DNA from 4 places in the Lysinibacillus sp. S1 genome. Region 2 is predicted to be linked to each of the others. Evidence: a T-box and tRNA genes for the amino acid it is inferred to sense, from the RefSeq annotation. Region 2 holds a T-box; the other regions hold tRNA genes.
The links. A T-box is a leader RNA that pairs with one kind of tRNA and senses whether it is charged. The one in region 2 lies ahead of ileS (isoleucine--tRNA ligase), so its partner is inferred to be a tRNA-Ile.

Region 1: it encodes a tRNA-Ile, which carries the amino acid that the T-box ahead of ileS (isoleucine--tRNA ligase) is inferred to sense. The anticodon was not compared.
Region 3: it encodes a tRNA-Ile, which carries the amino acid that the T-box ahead of ileS (isoleucine--tRNA ligase) is inferred to sense. The anticodon was not compared.
Region 4: it encodes a tRNA-Ile, which carries the amino acid that the T-box ahead of ileS (isoleucine--tRNA ligase) is inferred to sense. The anticodon was not compared.

The regions. Positions count from the first base shown of each region.
Region 1 is NZ_CP173154.1:2,470,603-2,475,939, forward strand. It holds gene ACHZEU_RS12250 (MFS transporter) at 1-1,157, shown strand, start outside; gene ACHZEU_RS12255 (hypothetical protein) at 1,219-1,752, opposite strand; gene ACHZEU_RS12260 (nitric oxide synthase oxygenase) at 1,802-2,848, opposite strand; tRNA gene ACHZEU_RS12265 (tRNA-Glu) at 3,423-3,494, opposite strand; tRNA gene ACHZEU_RS12270 (tRNA-Asn) at 3,496-3,572, opposite strand; tRNA gene ACHZEU_RS12275 (tRNA-Ile) at 3,579-3,652, opposite strand; tRNA gene ACHZEU_RS12280 (tRNA-Gly) at 3,657-3,730, opposite strand; tRNA gene ACHZEU_RS12285 (tRNA-Phe) at 3,736-3,811, opposite strand; tRNA gene ACHZEU_RS12290 (tRNA-Ser) at 3,818-3,910, opposite strand; tRNA gene ACHZEU_RS12295 (tRNA-Ala) at 3,924-3,999, opposite strand; tRNA gene ACHZEU_RS12300 (tRNA-Pro) at 4,015-4,091, opposite strand; tRNA gene ACHZEU_RS12305 (tRNA-Arg) at 4,107-4,183, opposite strand; tRNA gene ACHZEU_RS12310 (tRNA-Lys) at 4,202-4,274, opposite strand; tRNA gene ACHZEU_RS12315 (tRNA-Gln) at 4,288-4,362, opposite strand; tRNA gene ACHZEU_RS12320 (tRNA-His) at 4,372-4,447, opposite strand; tRNA gene ACHZEU_RS12325 (tRNA-Trp) at 4,496-4,569, opposite strand; tRNA gene ACHZEU_RS12330 (tRNA-Tyr) at 4,574-4,657, opposite strand; tRNA gene ACHZEU_RS12335 (tRNA-Thr) at 4,665-4,740, opposite strand; tRNA gene ACHZEU_RS12340 (tRNA-Asp) at 4,749-4,824, opposite strand; tRNA gene ACHZEU_RS12345 (tRNA-Val) at 4,829-4,904, opposite strand; rRNA gene rrf (5S ribosomal RNA) at 4,916-5,031, opposite strand; rRNA gene ACHZEU_RS12355 (23S ribosomal RNA) at 5,099-5,337, opposite strand, start outside.
Region 2 is NZ_CP173154.1:1,737,314-1,742,650, forward strand. It holds gene ACHZEU_RS09000 (AraC family transcriptional regulator) at 1-373, shown strand, start outside; gene ileS (isoleucine--tRNA ligase) at 473-3,241, opposite strand; T-box leader at 3,354-3,577, opposite strand; gene ACHZEU_RS09010 (DivIVA domain-containing protein) at 3,674-4,198, opposite strand; gene ACHZEU_RS09015 (RNA-binding protein) at 4,294-5,082, opposite strand; gene ACHZEU_RS09020 (YggT family protein) at 5,253-5,337, opposite strand, start outside.
Region 3 is NZ_CP173154.1:3,817,059-3,822,395, forward strand. It holds gene ACHZEU_RS19065 (cysteine desulfurase family protein) at 1-394, shown strand, start outside; rRNA gene rrf (5S ribosomal RNA) at 673-788, shown strand; tRNA gene ACHZEU_RS19075 (tRNA-Val) at 799-874, shown strand; tRNA gene ACHZEU_RS19080 (tRNA-Thr) at 878-953, shown strand; tRNA gene ACHZEU_RS19085 (tRNA-Lys) at 961-1,036, shown strand; tRNA gene ACHZEU_RS19090 (tRNA-Leu) at 1,054-1,138, shown strand; tRNA gene ACHZEU_RS19095 (tRNA-Gly) at 1,175-1,249, shown strand; tRNA gene ACHZEU_RS19100 (tRNA-Leu) at 1,255-1,343, shown strand; tRNA gene ACHZEU_RS19105 (tRNA-Arg) at 1,352-1,428, shown strand; tRNA gene ACHZEU_RS19110 (tRNA-Pro) at 1,438-1,514, shown strand; tRNA gene ACHZEU_RS19115 (tRNA-Ala) at 1,530-1,605, shown strand; tRNA gene ACHZEU_RS19120 (tRNA-Met) at 1,634-1,707, shown strand; tRNA gene ACHZEU_RS19125 (tRNA-Ile) at 1,715-1,791, shown strand; tRNA gene ACHZEU_RS19130 (tRNA-Ser) at 1,807-1,899, shown strand; tRNA gene ACHZEU_RS19135 (tRNA-Met) at 1,953-2,027, shown strand; tRNA gene ACHZEU_RS19140 (tRNA-Asp) at 2,031-2,106, shown strand; tRNA gene ACHZEU_RS19145 (tRNA-Phe) at 2,165-2,240, shown strand; tRNA gene ACHZEU_RS19150 (tRNA-Gly) at 2,246-2,319, shown strand; tRNA gene ACHZEU_RS19155 (tRNA-Ile) at 2,321-2,397, shown strand; tRNA gene ACHZEU_RS19160 (tRNA-Asn) at 2,402-2,478, shown strand; tRNA gene ACHZEU_RS19165 (tRNA-Ser) at 2,489-2,579, shown strand; tRNA gene ACHZEU_RS19170 (tRNA-Glu) at 2,582-2,653, shown strand; gene ACHZEU_RS19175 (ABC transporter ATP-binding protein) at 2,793-3,587, opposite strand; gene ACHZEU_RS19180 (iron ABC transporter permease) at 3,603-4,658, opposite strand; gene ACHZEU_RS19185 (iron ABC transporter permease) at 4,658-5,337, opposite strand, start outside.
Region 4 is NZ_CP173154.1:3,809,200-3,814,536, forward strand. It holds rRNA gene ACHZEU_RS18935 (23S ribosomal RNA) at 1-854, shown strand, start outside; rRNA gene rrf (5S ribosomal RNA) at 965-1,080, shown strand; tRNA gene ACHZEU_RS18945 (tRNA-Val) at 1,091-1,166, shown strand; tRNA gene ACHZEU_RS18950 (tRNA-Thr) at 1,170-1,245, shown strand; tRNA gene ACHZEU_RS18955 (tRNA-Lys) at 1,253-1,328, shown strand; tRNA gene ACHZEU_RS18960 (tRNA-Leu) at 1,346-1,430, shown strand; tRNA gene ACHZEU_RS18965 (tRNA-Gly) at 1,467-1,541, shown strand; tRNA gene ACHZEU_RS18970 (tRNA-Leu) at 1,547-1,635, shown strand; tRNA gene ACHZEU_RS18975 (tRNA-Arg) at 1,644-1,720, shown strand; tRNA gene ACHZEU_RS18980 (tRNA-Pro) at 1,730-1,806, shown strand; tRNA gene ACHZEU_RS18985 (tRNA-Ala) at 1,823-1,898, shown strand; tRNA gene ACHZEU_RS18990 (tRNA-Met) at 1,927-2,000, shown strand; tRNA gene ACHZEU_RS18995 (tRNA-Ile) at 2,008-2,084, shown strand; tRNA gene ACHZEU_RS19000 (tRNA-Ser) at 2,100-2,192, shown strand; tRNA gene ACHZEU_RS19005 (tRNA-Met) at 2,246-2,320, shown strand; tRNA gene ACHZEU_RS19010 (tRNA-Asp) at 2,324-2,399, shown strand; tRNA gene ACHZEU_RS19015 (tRNA-Phe) at 2,459-2,534, shown strand; tRNA gene ACHZEU_RS19020 (tRNA-Gly) at 2,540-2,613, shown strand; tRNA gene ACHZEU_RS19025 (tRNA-Ile) at 2,615-2,691, shown strand; tRNA gene ACHZEU_RS19030 (tRNA-Asn) at 2,696-2,772, shown strand; tRNA gene ACHZEU_RS19035 (tRNA-Ser) at 2,783-2,873, shown strand; tRNA gene ACHZEU_RS19040 (tRNA-Glu) at 2,876-2,947, shown strand; gene ACHZEU_RS19045 (VOC family protein) at 3,007-3,423, opposite strand; gene nadA (quinolinate synthase NadA) at 3,589-4,692, opposite strand; gene nadC (carboxylating nicotinate-nucleotide diphosphorylase) at 4,679-5,337, opposite strand, start outside.

The DNA.
Region 1 (5,337 bases), 730 kb from region 2:
AAGGAACAACCTTACTTTTAGTCTTTGGAGTTATCTTTATAGCCTCTACATTACGAATGCCACTAACTGTTGTTGGCCCAATTATATCCTTTATCCGTGAAGATCTTGGAATATCTAATGTTTTGGCAGGCTTTCTAACAACGATACCATTGCTGGCTTTTGCTGTTATATCTCCATTTGCACCAGTTGTAGCACGCAAACTAGGGCTTGAGCTAACATTATTTTTATCAACTTTTCTCTTGGCTTTAGGAATTGTCCTACGTTCACTTGGTACTACAGAATTACTTCTATTGGGTACTGTGTTAATTGGCGTAGCCATTTCTTTTGGAAATGTACTAATTCCAGGATTATTGAAATTGAAATTTCCCTATCATGTGGGTTTATTAATGGCCTTTTTCACCATGTCCATGAATTTTACTGCTGGCCTTGGTGCTGGTATTAGCTATCCGATAGCTAATTCATCGTTAGGCTGGCAAGGTGCACTTTCCATTGCACTCATACTCGTTCTAATTACAATCTTAATTTGGATACCTCAACTAAAATCAAATAAACCGGAACCAGTTACTACATCTAAGAAGACCAGTACACCTTTATGGAAATCACCTGTTACTTGGGCTGTCACAGGGGCAATGGGTTTACAATCTTTATTATTCTACACAACAGCAGCTTGGATACCTGAGATCTATATTGCTCAAGGTTTAGCACCTGATAAAGCTGGCTGGATGTTTTCAATCATGCAATTCTCACAAGTACCAATGGCCTTAGCAGTGCCTATTATTGCTGGTAAAATGACTTCTCAACGCCCACTTGTATTGATGTTTACATCCTTCTATTTAGTAGGCTTTGTTGGGGTTGTCATGGAATGGACAAGTCTTGGGGTACTGTGGATGGTTCTTCTAGGGTTAGCAGGTGGTTCTTCATTCGCCCTAGCAATGATGTTCTTCACTCTCCGGACTCGTACTGCATTTGAAGCAGCAGATTTATCAGGCTTTGCGCAATCTTTGGGTTATTTATTTGCCGCAATTGGTCCTATTCTTTTTGGCTACTTGCATGATTTATTTGGCGGCTGGAATATTGCGGGATGGCTCTTTGTCGTTGTAGCAATGTTACTCTTCTTTTGCTCAATGAGAGCCTCTAAGGATGAATATGTGCATTAAAATTAAATAAAGCAGGTGGATTTGATTCCTCCATCTGCTCTATTTCTATAGTGTTTACACATTACTTAATTGTCGGGTTGCGGAGTAATGTTAGCAATTCAGCAAGGCATTCTGATGCTTCATTATTATGAGCTGTTATAGTAGAAAAAATAGGAACAGCCTCTTGTAAAAGCATATAACTATAATAGTAATAGCCTACAAAAGCTTGCTCCTCATAGCCCTTTGGCGTTTCTTTCTCCCACTCCTGCTCATCATTATCCTCATTTTCTATCCACAAATAGTTGACGTCTAATAGCTCCTGCATATTTTTAACAGTATTGACTGGGTCGAGATAATCCTTGGTAATAGCATGTGCCACAGCTAAATATAACTGTACCTCTTGTAAGGAGACAACCTCTAATTTTTTACGAGTAAGCTTTTTTAGCAGGACAAGCAAAACCCATGGTGTCACCTGCCACAGTGTACCTTGATGTTCAATTAATTCAGCTAGTTGTGTGTATTGCTCCTGTTCTATCAGCTTAGGAATGGCTGTACCTCTACCATAAGGTGTCGTCAATTGTCTCCATGGGATATTGGGAATTTGCTGATCTAACATAGTAAGCCCTCTCTCATCAAAAGTATCGAAAGTAAACAATTCTTTTACACTAATAGCATGGTTTTTGATAAAAATAATTTGGTGTATGATAAATATTTACATAGGGTTTATGGAATATATGAGTTGTGGCAGGGGAAAGTGGTGGGATTAACCATGTCCAGTTGCCTGTAACTTCTCTTCCTGTTGATTTTTCTGCCTCCTCAAACAATTTAAACTGCTGAGCTGCTGTATGATGATCAACAATGCTCACACCATCTTCTTTAAATGAGTGAAGAACAGCAATATTAAGTTCTACTAAAGCACGATCACGCCAAAGAGACGCTTGTTTGGTTGTATCAAGATTAAAAATCTCTGCAATTGCAGGTAACATATTATAACGATCATGATCTGCTAAATTTCGTGCGCCAATCTCTGTTCCCATATACCAGCCGTTAAATGGAGCTGCTTGAAAATCAATTCCAGCCATTTGAAAACGCATACTCGAAATAATAGGTACGGCATACCACTTCATTCCTAATTTTTCCACATCGTTTGACTCTGGATGACGGATTGAGACCTCTACTATATTTTCTTCAGGAATTACAAACATTTGAGGAGCACGATTATCTACCTGTATAACGAGTGGTAGTACATCAAAATCAGTTCCTTTACCTCTCCATCCTAACGACTCACACACTTTTGTAAATTTAATGGACTGTGAATCTCCAATAATGCCTGCATCTGTTTCATAGCCTGCATAACGAATTAGTTGATGATTCCAAATCCGTACTCTATCTGAAGCAAACACTGTTATAGTTGGACGAATTTTCCCATGATTTGTCGCATAATCAATATGTTCTAGTAATTTTTGAAAAATAGCCTTTTCATCTAAAACATCACGTGCATCTACCACATGCAGTGACTGCCAAAACAGACGTCCAATACACTTATTGCTATTTCGCCATGCCACACGTGCGCCAAAAACTAGCTCCTCTGTTGTTGGGTGATATTTACCTGCATCCTTAACTGCCTGTAATCTATTCTTTAACCAAAGTTCTGATTCATTTTGTTCTGTCTGATATAGACTTAAAAATTGCTGTATCTCCTGTATATTCATATCGATTCCTCCACTTATCCTCATATTAGAGGAACAAAACAACAAGCACCATGAAAATAGTAATTGAAAAAACATACATATTTTATATATGAAATAGTTTGTTCATATTTACTCTATAGACTCTCTTTCGTAAGAGAATGTAAGGGAGAAAGATTTTAATTATTATAAAAAGGCTACAGTAGTCATGTAGCCTTTTTCAGGGGGTTGTAGAACAAAGAAATCAATAGAATTTTTGTAAATGGTGAAAAAGCTATACGTTCTGGGCTACTTACTTGCTGCTGTTGCTTCGCTTTCGCATAGAGCAGAACCAGTTTCACAAATTCTCTGGCCAGGATTTCGCCTGTATCGCTATACTAGAGAAGTCGTCAAGCAGCCTTCACAAAAGTATTGACCATGGAAGTGTACGTGGTAAGTGAAACGGCTTATAGGATGCCCATAGTAAGATGCTAGGGGAATTAAATTCAGTCCCTCACCTTGCAAATAGGTCTTTTTCTGCTATTGCATTATCTTTTATCGTTTAAAGAACAGGAGAATAGAAAAAAGCATGTAACACACATCTGTGCTACATGCTTGATGACCCGTACGGGATTCGAACCCGTGTTACCGCCGTGAAAGGGCGGTGTCTTAACCACTTGACCAACGGGCCGTGGCTCCGAAGGCAGGACTCGAACCTGCGACAACCTGATTAACAGTCAGGTGCTACTACCAACTGAGCTACTTCGGAATAATATGGGCCTAAATGGACTCGAACCATCGACCTCACGCTTATCAGGCGTGCGCTCTAACCAGCTGAGCTATAGGCCCATTTTGGAGCGGGTGATGAGAATCGAACTCACGACATCAGCTTGGAAGGCTGAGGTTTTACCATTAAACTACACCCGCAATAATGGTGGGTCAGGACGGAATCGAACCGCCGACACTTAGAGCTTCAATCTAATGCTCTACCAACTGAGCTACTGACCCGAAAAATGGAGGAGGTAGAGGGATTCGAACCCCCGCGCGGTGTTACCCGCCTGTCGGTTTTCAAGACCGATCCCTTCAGCCAGACTTGGGTATACCTCCAAAAATATTACAATGGTGGAGCCTAGCGGGATCGAACCGCTGACCTCCTGCGTGCAAGGCAGGCGCTCTCCCAGCTGAGCTAAGGCCCCATTTATCATGAAAGATGGTCGGAATGACAGGATTCGAACCTACGACCCCTTGGTCCCAAACCAAGTGCTCTACCAAGCTGAGCTACATTCCGTAAACATGATTTTATTGGCGCGCCCGACAGGAGTCGAACCCATAACCTTCTGATCCGTAGTCAGACGCTCTATCCAATTGAGCTACGGGCGCATGTTAATTAAAAAATGATGAGCCATGAAGGACTCGAACCTTCGACCCTCTGATTAAAAGTCAGATGCTCTACCAACTGAGCTAATGGCTCGTGAAATTAAAAATGGCTGGGGTACTAGGATTCGAACCTAGGCATGACGGAATCAAAATCCGTTGCCTTACCGCTTGGCTATACCCCAATTTTAAAATGGGGCGACTGATGGGAATCGAACCCACGAATGTCGGAACCACAATCCGATGCGTTAACCACTTCGCCACAATCGCCACTATATAGATTATATTAGCTGTATTATGAACGAGTACCTCAATACCTGGCAGGGGCAGTAGGAATCGAACCCACACCAAAGGTTTTGGAGACCTCTATTCTACCGTTGAACTATGCCCCTAAAATGGTGGAGGGGGACGGATTCGAACCGCCGAACCCTAAGGAGCGGATTTACAGTCCGCCGCGTTTAGCCACTTCGCTACCCCTCCAAGGGAATGGTGCCGGCGATAGGAGTCGAACCCACGACCTACTGATTACAAGTCAGTTGCTCTACCAACTGAGCTACACCGGCAATAATAATGGCGGTCCCGACCGGGATCGAACCGGCGATCTCCTGCGTGACAGGCAGGCATGTTAACCGCTACACCACGGGACCAAAATGGTGGAGGATGACGGGCTCGAACCGCCGACCCCCTGCTTGTAAGGCAGGTGCTCTCCCAGCTGAGCTAATCCTCCACAAAAAATAAGCGAAGCGACGTCCTACTCTCACAGGGGGAAGCCCCCAACTACCATCGGCGCTAAAGAGCTTAACTTCCGTGTTCGGTATGGGAACGGGTGTGACCTCTTTGCCATCATCACTTCACTTATTCAGCTGAAAGACTTATTCTTTCAAAACTAGATAAACGATACATTGAATGTTTCAAACTTTTTTGGTTAAGTCCTCGATCGATTAGTATTCGTCAGCTCCATGTGTCACCACACTTCCACCTCGAACCTATCTACCTCATCGTCTTTGAGGGATCTTACTTACTTGCGTAATGGGAAATCTCATCTTGAGGGGGGCTTCATGCTTAGATGCTTTCAGCACTTATCCCGTCCACACATAGCTACCCAGCGATGCCTTTGGCAAGACAACTGGTACACCAGCGGTGTGTCCATCCCGGTCCTC
Region 2 (5,337 bases):
TATCCATAATATACACATCCGATATTACGAAGATTTAACAAAGCATGAGCAGCTGCAAAAAGCTATTCAGTATATTGAAGAACATTACGACGAACAACTGACCATTCGTGATGTTGCAAAATATATTAACTTTAGCCCAACTCATTTTAGTAGACTATTTAAAAAAGAAACAGGTCGTAATTTTGTTGACTATGTTGCTTATACACGCATTATCAAAACCTTACCTTTTTTACGCAAGTACGACTACACCATAGAAAAAATCTCCTCCACCTGTGGCTTCAATACACCAAATTACTATAGTTTAACTTTTAAAAAATATGTAGGGATCTCTCCAACAGACTATCGCAATACGACAGAAATTTTATTTAAATAATGGAAAAGAATCTGCAAAACTTCCATGAAAAAAGCAAGCCTCCATCAAGGAGACTTGCACATCCTCTACATTTAAATGCAGATTCTTGTTATTTATAGATTAAACGTAATACTTTTCTACAACTTCTGCACAGCGAGCACATACTGTAGGTTGTGCTTCATTTGAACCAACTGTTTCAGAAATTGACCAGCAACGCTCGCATTTCTCACCTGTAGCCTTCTCAACAACAATGGAAACATGCTCAAGTGTTAAAGCTTCAGCAGGTGCCTCTTCGATGGCAGCTACCTCAAAAGCTGAAACGATGGAAAGTTGTGCAAAGTCAATGTTGGCATCGTTCAATAATGCGACAACATCTTCTTTCGCGTAGACAGTGACTTTTGCTTCAAGTGATTTACCAATTGTTTTCGCATTACGTGCTTCCTCTAATGCTTTTAAAATATCATCGCGTACATCAATAATTTTTTCCCATTTTGTACGTATGCTGTCAAAATTCGCTTGAACATCTACCTCTGGGAAATCTGTTAATTGAACAGAAACTTCTTCTACAATACCTTGAGCATGTAGATAAGACCACATTTCATCTGTTGTATGTGGGATAATTGGTGTCATGATTTTTACTAATGTCATCAATGTATCATAAATAACTGTTTGCATCGCACGACGATCCTTATTGTCATGACCCTCGATATAGACTACGTCTTTGGCAATATCAAGATAGAATGAAGATAACTCTACAGCAACGAAATTATTGACTACATGATAGACAGCAGCAAAATCATAGCGATCATAGGCAGCACGCACAGTTTTTAAGACATCCTGTAAGCGCATATACACATATTGATCCATTTCACGAAGCTCAGCATAACTTACACGATCTTTCGTAGGATCGAAATCAGCAATATTGCCGTGTAAGAAACGGAAAGTATTACGAATTTTACGATACACTTCAGATACTTGCTTTAACATATCCATAGAGATGCGGACATCTGCTGTATAGTCAACAGAAGCAACCCATAAACGAAGTATGTCTGCTCCATACTGATCCATTACTTTTTGCGGAATAATCACATTCCCTAAAGATTTACTCATTTTACGTCCTTCACCATCAAGTACAAAACCATGTGTTAAAAGTCCTTTGTATGGTGCATAGCCGTTAATAGCTACAGATGTAATAAGAGAGGAATTAAACCAACCACGATGTTGGTCAGAGCCCTCTAAATAGAGATCAGCTGGATATTTCATACCACGTTCTACTAGTACACCTTGGTGTGATGAACCGGAATCAAACCATACATCCATAATATCATTTTCTTTTGTAAATTCGCCGTTCGGGCTACCTGGATGTGTAAAGCCTTCTGGTAATAACTCTTTTGCTGTTTTTTGGAACCAAATATTTGATCCATTCTCACGGAATAATGCTGAGACATGACTAATTGTTTCAGGTGTAATAATAGGTTCACCATTTTCAGCATAGAAAATCGGAATCGGCACACCCCACGCACGTTGACGTGAAATTACCCAGTCTCCACGATCACGAATCATATTATAAAGACGAGTTTCTCCCCAAGCTGGTGTAAATGCTGTTGCTTTTACAGCCTCTAATAACTCCCCACGGAATGCTTCAACAGATGCAAACCATTGTGGTGTCGCACGATAAATAACAGGCTTTTTCGTACGCCAGTCATGTGGATAGGAGTGCGTAAAGAAATCAAGCTTTTCTAACGCTCCTACTTCTTTTAGTTTTTCTGTGACGAGTTTATTCGCATCATTATAAAACACGCCTTCAAAGCCAGGTGCTTCATCTGTATAACAGCCACTATTATCAAGAGGGCTAAGAATACCTAAACCGTACTGTTTACCAATATGATAATCGTCTTCACCATGCCCTGGGGCTGTATGAACACAACCTGTACCCGCTTCAGCAGTTACGTGTTCACCTACCATAATAAGCGATTCACGATCGTAGAATGGATGTTGTGCTACAATACGATCTAATGCCTCTCCTTTTACTTCTTGTACAACCTCATAGTCTACCCATCCAAGCGTAGTTGCCACTGACTCTAATAACTCTTTGGCAATGATGAATTTTTTATTAGCCACTGCAACTACTACATAGATAVATTCAGGATTCAAAGAAATCCCTAAGTTTGCTGGTAATGTCCATGGTGTTGTTGTCCAAATGATAAATTTAGCATCTGCTGGAACAACACCCTTCGCATCCTTAATTGCAAAGCTTACATAAATGGATGGAGATTTGATGTCCTTATATTCAATTTCAGCTTCCGCCAAAGCAGATTCAGAAGAAGGAGACCAATAAACCGGCTTTAACCCTTTATAGATATAACCTTTTTCCGCCATTTTACCGAATACTTCAATTTGACGAGCTTCAAACTCAGGCTTTAATGTAATATATGGATTTTCCCAATCACCTCGAATGCCTAGACKGCGGAATWGKGCACGTTGATTKTMAMTTTGCYCATAAGCATACTCTTCACAAAGTTGGCGGAATGCTKCTACTGACATTTYTTTACGTTTTACACCTTTGTTAGTCAATGCTTGCTCAATTGGTAAACCATGTGTATCCCAACCTGGAATATAATTGACATGGTAGCCAGTCATGGAGCGATGACGTGTAATCATATCCTTCAATACTTTATTTAGAGCATGGCCTATATGGATATCACCATTTGCATAGGGAGGACCATCATGTAGAACAAATTCTGGTCGACCTTCCGTACGCTCCATCTGTAATTTGTTAATATCCATGCCATTCCATTTTTCTTGCATTTTTGGCTCATTTGCCGGTAAATTTCCACGCATTGGGAAATCTGTTTTTGGCATTAATAAAGTATCTTTGTATTCAACCATTAAAATTCCTCCTTTATTTTACACAAACAGGTAGACATTTTTCTCATAAGACAGTTATTGGCAAAATTATCTAAAACGATTCGGAAACAAACAAAAAAAGCCCTCAATCCCACTAAGGGACGAGAAGCTTCTACTCGCGGTACCACCCTAATTGTAGTACAAAAATTTGCACTACCTCTTAAAAGCACGTTTAACGTCGTGCATCACGAAATAACCTACTTTTTTCAGTTATTTAGCTCAGAAGTGATGTTCAATGCTAGTTGTATGTTTGGGCTCTCACTGTCCCCAAATCGCTYAACAACGCCTAACAAATACTGTCTTCGTCTCTGCTTTTATGCATATCTGTTCAAAATAATTACTATTACAAAGTATATGAAATTCAAACAATCGCGTCAAGTTTCATTTGTCAATTACAGCAATTAAAAAGAAAAGTTAAATATCCTCAGAATCCTGTGCTTCTTCAACAGATGCTTGAATTTCTGTTAAATCGATATCATATTGCAGCAAATGATCCCAGTCATCTGCATTAAGTAAATCCAGCTGTGCTTCTACAAGCATCTTGAAACGATTACGAAATACCTTAGATTGCTTTTTAAGCTCATCAATTTCAATCGTCACCTTACGAGCCTTCGTCAAAGCTTCATTGACAATTCGATCAGCATTTTTTTCAGCTTCTTTTACAATGAGCTTTGCCTCTTTTTGAGAATTTCTTCTCACTTCATCAGCCGCTTCTTGTGCAACGACAATAGACTTCTGCAAAGTTTCTTCTAAGGTGTTGAAATGTCTCGCTTGTTCTAAAGCCATCTCTAATTGCTTATCAACCTCTTTTTTTTCACGAAGCAGAATTTCATAGTCTTTAATAATCTGATCTAAAAATTCATTTACTTCAWCTTCAGCATAACCTCTGAAGGCTTTTGTAAACTCCTTATTATGTATATCAATAGGTGATAATGGCATACAATCCTTCTCTCCTTTACATGTACATTCGTAATTCCTATTATACAATTGTTCCGACAACTTAGCAGTAAAAATTAATGAAATTTACTTCACTTTCAGCTTTTTTGGGCCAATCGACCGACTTGAAGACGGATTTTATCTTTTTTTGTTCGRCCTTCAGTCATAATAATTTTCACCCTACCACTTCCACGTATCGATAAAATATCTCCCTCTTGTAATTCAAAAGCAACTGTATCTCTTTCTGTCCAATTTACACGAACTTTTTTCCCAGTAATTAAAGCTTGAGCTTTTTGGCGTGATACATTTAATACAGTCGCAATAATTACATCTAAGCGCATGGAAGATACTGTATGAGATTCCTCCAACCATTCTTCCTCATTTACAATAAGGGAATCCGCTTCTTTTAAAGACTCAATATGCACCTTAACTTTACCAATACCTGTTAAATGTAACCGAACATATTCTGCTACCTCTTGAGCTACAACGAATTGCACCTGCTGATCATTTACACGAATATCACCAAATTTGCCACGGTTTAAACCTAATGAAAGCAACGCACCTAAAACATCAGGATGTCGTAATTGGACAAATTTCACTGGATATTGAATCGTAAAGGCCACTAACTGAAAGTCTTCTTCTATTGCTTCATAGTAAGTAGGAAAAATAAGCATACGCTGCCTCTCCGCCTCTTCAAATAAACCTGTGCATGCAGTTTTTAGGGTATCATTTTGCCCGATAATCGATGTCACAATAAAACGTTGTCTTGGATCAAGAAAATCTGTCAGCTTAGGCGCATAACGATCTTCAACCTCACGCTGCCAGCTTATTACCTGTTCAATAAAGGGCTGTTCATCTTTTCGAAAATGCTGGATTAAGTGTTCCATCTTGTTGTCTCCTCTTTYAYTAGTTCCATTTTKCTTTGTTAGTTGGAAACTTAGTATTCCCAATTAATGACGTTTGGACGTCATTGTTTTAAAATTTTTTATTAGTCGCTTTAGTAGCATAGAAAATTAAAATAAATAAAAAATCCCCACCAAAACGTGAGGATTTACTTCTAAGCGAACATAAAATATATTTTCTGAATGACTATATAAAGCCCTCTTTCTATAAAATTCAGCATAAAGATGGCCACAATTGGC
Region 3 (5,337 bases), 2.1 Mb from region 2:
GGGGACATTAGATACTCCTGCAATCGTGGCCTTTGCCGCGGCAATTGAAAACTATCAATATGAATTGCAACATTATGAAACGCTAAGAAATTATTTTGAAAATAATTTACCTGAAAAATGTCAGCTCGTTGAGTGTAAACAGCAACTACCTAATATTTGTGGGGTAATGATGGAAAAAGTAGAGGGACAATATGTTCTTTTAAAGTTAAATGAGGCGGGAATCTGTATCTCTACAGGTAGTGCATGTGATATTCATAGTGAATCGGGAACAAAGGCTATTCTATCAATGGGGTTCTCTTTGGAAGCGGCACGCCAATTTTTTAGAATATCTTTTGGTCCTTCCACTAAACTTGAGGATATTGTAAAATTAAAAATAGAGCTTTCAAATATTTAACGAAAAGACGAGTGAAGGATTATCTATATTCTTCACTTGTAGTGAAATAGATTATAAGTTAATAATATCGGCCAAATAAAATAATTGTTTTCTTTTGAACCAACAATTGCTATAATATTTTGCAGGGCAATATTTTCTCTTACTTAACAAAAATATCTTTAAAAAGTAATAATTTCTTTTTTTTATAAAAAAGTATTGCACAATGTTAGAAAACGTTATACAATAATTCTTGTCTTGAAGGACAGGTAAACAACTTCAAAACAAGATACATAACAAAGTCTAGTGATGATGGCAAAGAGGTCACACCCGTTCCCATACCGAACACGGAAGTTAAGCTCTTTAGCGCCGATGGTAGTTGGGGGCTTCCCCCTGTGAGAGTAGGACGTCGCTAGGCATAATACCCAGGAGGATTAGCTCAGCTGGGAGAGCATCTGCCTTACAAGCAGAGGGTCGGCGGTTCGAGCCCGTCATCCTCCACCATATGCCGGTTTAGCTCAGCAGGTAGAGCAACTGACTTGTAATCAGTAGGTCGTGGGTTCGATTCCTATAGCCGGCACCATTTTTTCGAGCCATTAGCTCAGTTGGTAGAGCATCTGACTTTTAATCAGAGGGTCGAAGGTTCGAGTCCTTCATGGCTCACCATTTATAAATAATAATAAGCGGGTGTGGCGGAATTGGCAGACGCACTAGACTTAGGATCTAGCGCCGCAAGGCGTGGGGGTTCGACTCCCTTCACCCGCACCATTATTTTCATTGCCAGATAAAAAAGCTTATGCACATGCGGAAGTAGTTCAGTGGTAGAACACCACCTTGCCAAGGTGGGGGTCGCGAGTTCGAACCTCGTCTTCCGCTCCAAATGTGCCGGGGTGGCGGAACTGGCAGACGCACAGGACTTAAAATCCTGCGGTAGGTGACTACCGTACCGGTTCGATTCCGGTCCTCGGCACCATTTTAAATGCGCCCGTAGCTCAATTGGATAGAGCGTCTGACTACGGATCAGAAGGTTATGGGTTCGACTCCTGTCGGGCGCGCCAAAAGAACAACGGGAAGTAGCTCAGCTTGGTAGAGCACTTGGTTTGGGACCAAGGGGTCGCAGGTTCGAATCCTGTCTTCCCGACCATTTCCAAAAAATTATGGGGCCTTAGCTCAGCTGGGAGAGCGCCTGCCTTGCACGCAGGAGGTCAGCGGTTCGATCCCGCTAGGCTCCACCATAAGTAAATTAACCAGTATAAAGATCCTGGCGGCGTAGCTCAGCTGGCTAGAGCGTACGGTTCATACCCGTAAGGTCGGGGGTTCGATCCCCTCTGCCGCCATCTTAAAGGACCTTTAGCTCAGTTGGTTAGAGCAGACGGCTCATAACCGTCCGGTCGCAGGTTCGAGTCCTGCAAGGTCCACCATTTATATATTGTAACGGAGGTATACCCAAGTCTGGCTGAAGGGATCGGTCTTGAAAACCGACAGGCGGGTAACACCGCGCGGGGGTTCGAATCCCTCTACCTCCTCCAGTTTTAAATTTTTATAAATGGTGCTTTAAAAACTCGAAACAACATAAAATTATCGCGGGGTGGAGCAGTGGTAGCTCGTCGGGCTCATAACCCGAAGGTCGTTGGTTCAAATCCGGCCCCCGCAACCAAAAGGTCCCGTGGTGTAGCGGTTAACATGCCTGCCTGTCACGCAGGAGATCGCCGGTTCGATCCCGGTCGGGACCGCCATTTTTAAAATAAAAGTCATGAGAAGCAAAAAAGTGAGCAAGCTTAGCATGGACGAAATGGGTCAGTAGCTCAGTTGGTAGAGCATTAGATTGAAGCTCTAAGTGTCGGCGGTTCGATTCCGTCCTGACCCACCATTTATGCGGGTGTAGTTTAATGGTAAAACCTCAGCCTTCCAAGCTGATGTCGTGGGTTCGATTCCCATCACCCGCTCCAAGGGCCTATAGCTCAGCTGGTTAGAGCGCACGCCTGATAAGCGTGAGGTCGATGGTTCGAGTCCATTTAGGCCCACCATTATTCCGAAGTAGCTCAGTTGGTAGTAGCACCTGACTGTTAATCAGGTTGTCGCAGGTTCGAGTCCTGCCTTCGGAGCCATTTTTATTTTGGGGAAGTACTCAAGAGGCTGAAGAGGCGCCCCTGCTAAGGGTGTAGGTCGGGTAACCGGCGCGAGGGTTCAAATCCCTCCTTCTCCGCCATGGGCCCGTTGGTCAAGTGGTTAAGACACCGCCCTTTCACGGCGGTAACACGGGTTCGAATCCCGTACGGGTCATACTAAGTGCAGTAGATGAATTTACATCTACTGCACTTTTTAATTTACTTGATATTTAGATTTATAACATAGCTATAATAAATGAAAGCCTACACAGAATGATTAAACTGTGTAGGCTTGTTGTTTTTTAAATTAGTGATTAAATTTTTCGTCCTTTTCCATATGGGATGCAAAGAGGTGTACCAAAGATTGGATCTGTCGTCATTTGGCAATCAAGTTCAAACACATGATTAACTAAATCAGTGGTCATAATTTCTTCTGGTTTCCCTTGACGATAGACACCACGGTCACGCACTGTAATAATATGATCGGCATAGCGACAAGCAAGATTAATATCATGTAGTACCATAACAATAGTTCTCTTTTGCTGTTGGTTCAATTCGAATAGTAAATCTAAAACGTCTATTTGATGAGTTAAATCTAAGTATGTCGTAGGCTCGTCTAAAAGAATGATATCTGTATCTTGAGCAAGCGTCATAGCTATCCAAGCACGTTGACGTTGTCCCCCTGATAGCTCATCTACTGGTCTATCTTGTAAATGCTCGGTACCTGTAGCTTTTAAAGCGTTTAAAACGATTTCTTCATCTTTTTCAGTCCACTGTTGTCGCCAACTTTGGTAAGGATAGCGACCTTGTTTCACAAGTTGTAGGACAGTTAAGCCTTCTGGTGCAACAGGAGATTGAGGAAGAATAGAGAGGTTTTTAGCCACTTGTTTTGTTGATAATTTAAAAATATCCTCACCGTCTAATAAAACGGAGCCTTTTTTAGGTTTTAATAATCGAGCAATGGAGCGTAAGAGTGTGGATTTACCACAGCCATTCGCTCCGATTAATACAGTAATTTCATTCAAAGGAATAGATAAATTGAGATCTTCGATAATATTGAAATCACCATAACTTAATGTTAGAGATTTGGTTAATAAAGATTCAGTCATGTAGTATAGACTCCTTTATTTTTTAGGGTTTCTAAATAATAAATAAATAAAGTAAGGAGCACCGATAGCAGCAGTAAAGACGCCTGCGGGTACTTCTAATGGGCTAAATGCTGTACGACCTATAATATCTGCAACCATTACAAGCAATGCACCAATTGCAGCGGATGCTGGAATAAGTACACCGAACGATGAACCAACAATGCGTCGTGCAATATGAGGAGCCATTAATCCTACAAACCCAATAGCACCAGCAAATGCTATGGCACTCGCTACTAAACTGGAACATAATAGAATTAAGTAAAGGCGTGTTTTTTGAACAGGTTGCCCTAGGCTTGATGCTGTATCATCACCTAATTCTTGAACATTTAACTGCCGAGTAATAAAAAAGGTGATAAGTAGAAGTACAATAATCAATGGAACAACGATTTGTACTTGATCCCAATCCGAACTTTTGACACTACCCGTAATCCATTTATTCGCTTCACTTGCTTGATAAATTGGGCCGATAATCATTAACATTGTAGTAATTGCTTGCATGAATGCCGACACGCTAATACCGATTAAGACAAGACGATTTGGTGTGACACCATCTTTCCAAGCAAATAGGTAGACTATACATCCGACGATAGTAGCCCCTATGAATCCTGCTAATGGCAACCACTCTATACTAACTGTTAAAGAGTGATTAGAATCACTGAAAATGGCTAAGAAACCAACAACCGCTGCCCCACCACCAGCAGATATGCCGATTATATCAGGTGAGGCAAGTGGATTTTTAATGATTCCTTGTAAAACTGCACCTGCGACGGCTAATGCCATTCCAGCAAACAAGGCCATGAAAATTCGAGGCATTCGAAAATCAATAATAATCAGTTGATCAAAATCTGAGCCGTAACCAAAAAAAGCTTGTAAAACTTTAAATGGATTGATGAATGAATCACCAAATGATGCACTAAGAAAGAAAACGGCAAGAGTTAGTATGCAAATCACTGTTAATTTTTTTATAGCTTGTACATCTATTAAAAATGAAATTTTTTGTTGAAGTAAACGAATTGTTTTTACATGTTTCATTATTTTTTTCCACCTTTTCGCGCAAGGTAAATAAAGAATGGTGTGCCAATCATAGCAGTCATGACGCCTACTGGAACTTCTTGTGGCATGATAATATAACGAGCCGCAACATCAGCCAGCAATAAAAGTATCCCCCCAAGTAAAGCAGCCATAGGAATAAGCCATCGATGATCAGTGCCGACAAACTTGCGCGCAAAATGGGGAACGACAATCCCTATAAAACCAATGGGGCCAGCAATTGCAACTGCTCCCCCTGCTAAAAAAATAACAATAAGACCGACCAATATCTTCATAAGTCCTAAACGTAAACCAAGACCTCTTGCTACATCATCGCCAAGAGCAAGAATATTCATTTTGGGGGAAATGATGAGGGCAGCAATCCACCCAATTACTAGATACGGTAGAACAGATAGTAGAATTTCAAGTTTTCTACCTTGTACAGAACCTGCTAACCAAAACAAAACTTGATCAAGCTCTGCTTCATTTGTAGCGAGTAAACCTTGCGTAAATGATGCAAATAGGGCACTGATGGCAGCACCAGCTAAAGTTATTTTCACTGGAGTAACAGCATCTCTACCTGAGAAACTAATTCCATAAACGGATAAAGCAGCGATTGCTGCACCAAGAAATGCAATCCACGCAAAAGATTGCAAGCTTGAAATGTGGAAAAAAATCATGG
Region 4 (5,337 bases), 2.1 Mb from region 2:
GCGACAGGACGGAAAGACCCCGTGGAGCTTTACTGTAGCCTGATATTGAATTTTGGTACAACTTGTACAGGATAGGTAGGAGCCAGAGATCTCGGAGCGCCAGCTTCGAAGGAGGCGTCGGTGGGATACTACCCTGGTTGTATTGAAATTCTAACCCATGCCCCTTAGCGGGGCAGGAGACAGTGTCAGGCGGACAGTTTGACTGGGGCGGTCGCCTCCTAAAAGGTAACGGAGGCGCCCAAAGGTTCCCTCAGAATGGTTGGAAATCATTCGTAGAGTGTAAAGGCACAAGGGAGCTTGACTGCGAGACCTACAAGTCGAGCAGGGTCGAAAGACGGGCTTAGTGATCCGGTGGTTCCGCATGGAAGGGCCATCGCTCAACGGATAAAAGCTACCCCGGGGATAACAGGCTTATCTCCCCCAAGAGTCCACATCGACGGGGAGGTTTGGCACCTCGATGTCGGCTCATCGCATCCTGGGGCTGTAGTCGGTCCCAAGGGTTGGGCTGTTCGCCCATTAAAGCGGTACGCGAGCTGGGTTCAGAACGTCGTGAGACAGTTCGGTCCCTATCCGTCGTGGGCGTAGGAAATTTGAGAGGAGCTGTCCTTAGTACGAGAGGACCGGGATGGACACACCGCTGGTGTACCAGTTGTCTTGCCAAAGGCATCGCTGGGTAGCTATGTGTGGACGGGATAAGTGCTGAAAGCATCTAAGCATGAAGCCCCCCTCAAGATGAGATTTCCCATTACGCAAGTAAGTAAGATCCCTCAAAGACGATGAGGTAGATAGGTTCGAGGTGGAAGTGTGGTGACACATGGAGCTGACGAATACTAATCGATCGAGGACTTAACCAAAAAGTTTGAAACATTCAATGCGCCGTTTATCCAGTTTTGAAAGAACAACTCTTTCTATAAAGAGAGCTTTTAGATACATTAGTACGAAGTGTATGGAAGCTTAACAATAGGCTTCTGCTGATGGCAAAGTGGTCACACCCGTTCCCATACCGAACACGGAAGTTAAGCTCTTTAGCGCCGATGGTAGTTGGGGGCTTCCCCCTGTGAGAGTAGGACGTCGCTAGGCATAATACCCAGGAGGATTAGCTCAGCTGGGAGAGCATCTGCCTTACAAGCAGAGGGTCGGCGGTTCGAGCCCGTCATCCTCCACCATATGCCGGTTTAGCTCAGCAGGTAGAGCAACTGACTTGTAATCAGTAGGTCGTGGGTTCGATTCCTATAGCCGGCACCATTTTTTCGAGCCATTAGCTCAGTTGGTAGAGCATCTGACTTTTAATCAGAGGGTCGAAGGTTCGAGTCCTTCATGGCTCACCATTTATAAATAATAATAAGCGGGTGTGGCGGAATTGGCAGACGCACTAGACTTAGGATCTAGCGCCGCAAGGCGTGGGGGTTCGACTCCCTTCACCCGCACCATTATTTTCATTGCCAGATAAAAAAGCTTATGCACATGCGGAAGTAGTTCAGTGGTAGAACACCACCTTGCCAAGGTGGGGGTCGCGAGTTCGAACCTCGTCTTCCGCTCCAAATGTGCCGGGGTGGCGGAACTGGCAGACGCACAGGACTTAAAATCCTGCGGTAGGTGACTACCGTACCGGTTCGATTCCGGTCCTCGGCACCATTTTAAATGCGCCCGTAGCTCAATTGGATAGAGCGTCTGACTACGGATCAGAAGGTTATGGGTTCGACTCCTGTCGGGCGCGCCAAAAGAACAACGGGAAGTAGCTCAGCTTGGTAGAGCACTTGGTTTGGGACCAAGGGGTCGCAGGTTCGAATCCTGTCTTCCCGACCATTTCCAAAAAGATTATGGGGCCTTAGCTCAGCTGGGAGAGCGCCTGCCTTGCACGCAGGAGGTCAGCGGTTCGATCCCGCTAGGCTCCACCATAAGTAAATTAACCAGTATAAAGATCCTGGCGGCGTAGCTCAGCTGGCTAGAGCGTACGGTTCATACCCGTAAGGTCGGGGGTTCGATCCCCTCTGCCGCCATCTTAAAGGACCTTTAGCTCAGTTGGTTAGAGCAGACGGCTCATAACCGTCCGGTCGCAGGTTCGAGTCCTGCAAGGTCCACCATTTATATATTGTAACGGAGGTATACCCAAGTCTGGCTGAAGGGATCGGTCTTGAAAACCGACAGGCGGGTAACACCGCGCGGGGGTTCGAATCCCTCTACCTCCTCCAGTTTTAAATTTTTATAAATGGTGCTTTAAAAACTCGAAACAACATAAAATTATCGCGGGGTGGAGCAGTGGTAGCTCGTCGGGCTCATAACCCGAAGGTCGTTGGTTCAAATCCGGCCCCCGCAACCAAAAGGTCCCGTGGTGTAGCGGTTAACATGCCTGCCTGTCACGCAGGAGATCGCCGGTTCGATCCCGGTCGGGACCGCCATTTTTAAAGATAAAAGTCATGAGAAGCAAAAAAGTGAGCAAGCTTAGCATGGACGAAATGGGTCAGTAGCTCAGTTGGTAGAGCATTAGATTGAAGCTCTAAGTGTCGGCGGTTCGATTCCGTCCTGACCCACCATTTATGCGGGTGTAGTTTAATGGTAAAACCTCAGCCTTCCAAGCTGATGTCGTGGGTTCGATTCCCATCACCCGCTCCAAGGGCCTATAGCTCAGCTGGTTAGAGCGCACGCCTGATAAGCGTGAGGTCGATGGTTCGAGTCCATTTAGGCCCACCATTATTCCGAAGTAGCTCAGTTGGTAGTAGCACCTGACTGTTAATCAGGTTGTCGCAGGTTCGAGTCCTGCCTTCGGAGCCATTTTTATTTTGGGGAAGTACTCAAGAGGCTGAAGAGGCGCCCCTGCTAAGGGTGTAGGTCGGGTAACCGGCGCGAGGGTTCAAATCCCTCCTTCTCCGCCATGGGCCCGTTGGTCAAGTGGTTAAGACACCGCCCTTTCACGGCGGTAACACGGGTTCGAATCCCGTACGGGTCATACTAAAAACAGTAGATGCAATTGCATCTACTGTTTTTTGATATTCATAGATACAAAATTTACTCTTGATTCAATGCATTTTCATCCATATAAACTACTTCCCAGATATGCCCATCTACATCTTGAAAACCCCAACCATACATAAATCCGTGATCTTGTGGTTCACTATAAGGTTTACCACCAGAGGCAAGTGCCTTATTCACTAATTGATCTACTTGTTCTCGGTTTTCAGCAGAGAGACATAAGATTGCTTCTGCAGAAGTAGTAGTATCTGTAACTTCTTTTTTACTAAATCCTTTAAATCGTTCTTCAACCATTATTAATACGAAGATATTTTCGCTAATAATCATTGAGGCTGTTGTTTCATCACTGAATTGTTGATTGAACTCAAAACCTAATTCCTTAAAAAAACTGATAGATTTGTTTAGATCTTTTACTGGTAAATTGATAAAGATATTTTTCGATTGAAAAGCCATTTAGTATCACCTCCAAATTGACAGTATCATGGAGCATAAAGTCGTGTCAATTATAGCAAAGCGGGGCGCAAATGGAAGCCATTAGCACTATTAGAAGTAGGCGTTATGTCAACAAAAACAGAAAGGTTATATCTTCAACCTTTCTGTTTAAAAAGTTTTAACTATTTATCCTCTGGCTAGCATTCTTTCAAGTGAACTAAGTGCTTCAGCGGTAGTATGTTCATCTACTTGTATACGGTTATGAGGTTGACCTTGCTCAATATTTTCTAAGCTCCATAACAAATGTGGAAGGTCAATTCGATTCATTGTTAAACAAGGACAAAAGTTTTCGTTTAAGGAGACAATATGTTTATCAGGATGCTGCTTAATAATGCGATTGACAAGGTTCATTTCTGTTCCAATTGCCCATGCAGATCCGCTTGGAGCTCGATTGATTGTATCAATAATGTATTTTGTGGAGCCTGCATCATCAGCCGCTGCAACCACTTCACGGCTGCACTCAGGGTGAACAATTATCCTCATAGTCGGGTGTTCTTTGCGAATAACCTCTGTATGTTGAACAGTAAAACCTTCGTGCACAGAGCAGTGACCCTTCCAAAGAATAACCTGGATATTTTCAAGTGGCTCTTTTGTTTCGAGCAAGTTCTTATGCGGATTCCAAACAGCCATATTTTCAAGAGGTATACCTAAATCATAGGCAGTATTTCTTCCTAAATGTTGGTCAGGTAAAAAGAAGATACGCTGTTTTTGGGTAAAAGCCCATTGAACAAGTTCCTTTGCATTCGATGAAGTGACACAAGCACCACCATGTCTTCCAGTAAAGGCTTTAATAGCCGCAGTTGAGTTAACATAGGTTAGAGGAATAATCGTATCACCAAAGAGTTCTTGAAGAATTGGCCATGCTTGTTCAGTTTGATAAATATCAGCCATATCAGCCATTGAACAACCAGCGCGCATATCTGGTAAATAGACATGTTGCTGTTTCGTTGTCAGCATATCAGCAGTTTCTGCCATAAAATGTACACCGCAAAATACGATGTGTTCAGCTTCCTTATTTGCTGCGGATAATTGAGCTAACTGTAAAGAATCCCCAGTTGCATCTGCAAATTGAATGACTTCATCTTTTTGATAATGGTGGCCAGGAATAAATAATTTAGGACCTAATTTTTTCTTTATTGATAAAATACGAGATTCCATTTCCTTTACAGATAGTGCCCGATAATGCTCTGGGAGTAATGTCGTCTGTTGTAATAAACTAGTGATGGACAAGGGAATGATCTCCTTTCATTTGAACGAGTGCACTAATATCAAAAGCTTTAACTGAATGTGTTAAGGAGCCAAGTGAAATCCATTGAATACCCGTTTGGGCATAAGCCTTTAAATTTTCAAGTGTGATGCCCCCAGATGCTTCAGTCGCAATAGTGGGAGGAACAATGGGAAGCCATGCACGGATTTCTTCTGGGCTACGGTTATCAAACATAATAATATCTGCTCCTGCGTTGATAGCTTCTTCTAATTGTTCTTTTGTTTCAATTTCAACTTCAATTTTTACGGTATGACCGACTTTCGCTCTAGCGGTCTGAACTGCCTTTGTAATGCTACCAGCAAAGGCAATATGATTATCCTTTAGCATAATTGCGTCATACAGGCCATTACGATGATTAAAAGCACCACCAATTCGAACAGCATATTTATCTAGCATACGCAGTCCTGGTAGTGTTTTACGCGTATCACATATTTTTGCGTGAGTACCTACTGTTTCTTGAACGGCAAGATGGGCAGCCGTTGCAATAGCAGACATACGTTGAATAAGATTTAAAATGACACGCTCACCGATTAATAATTTTTGTAAGGGACCTTTAATCACAGCGAGTACATCACCTGACTTCACCATCTCTCCATCTTTTGTATGAA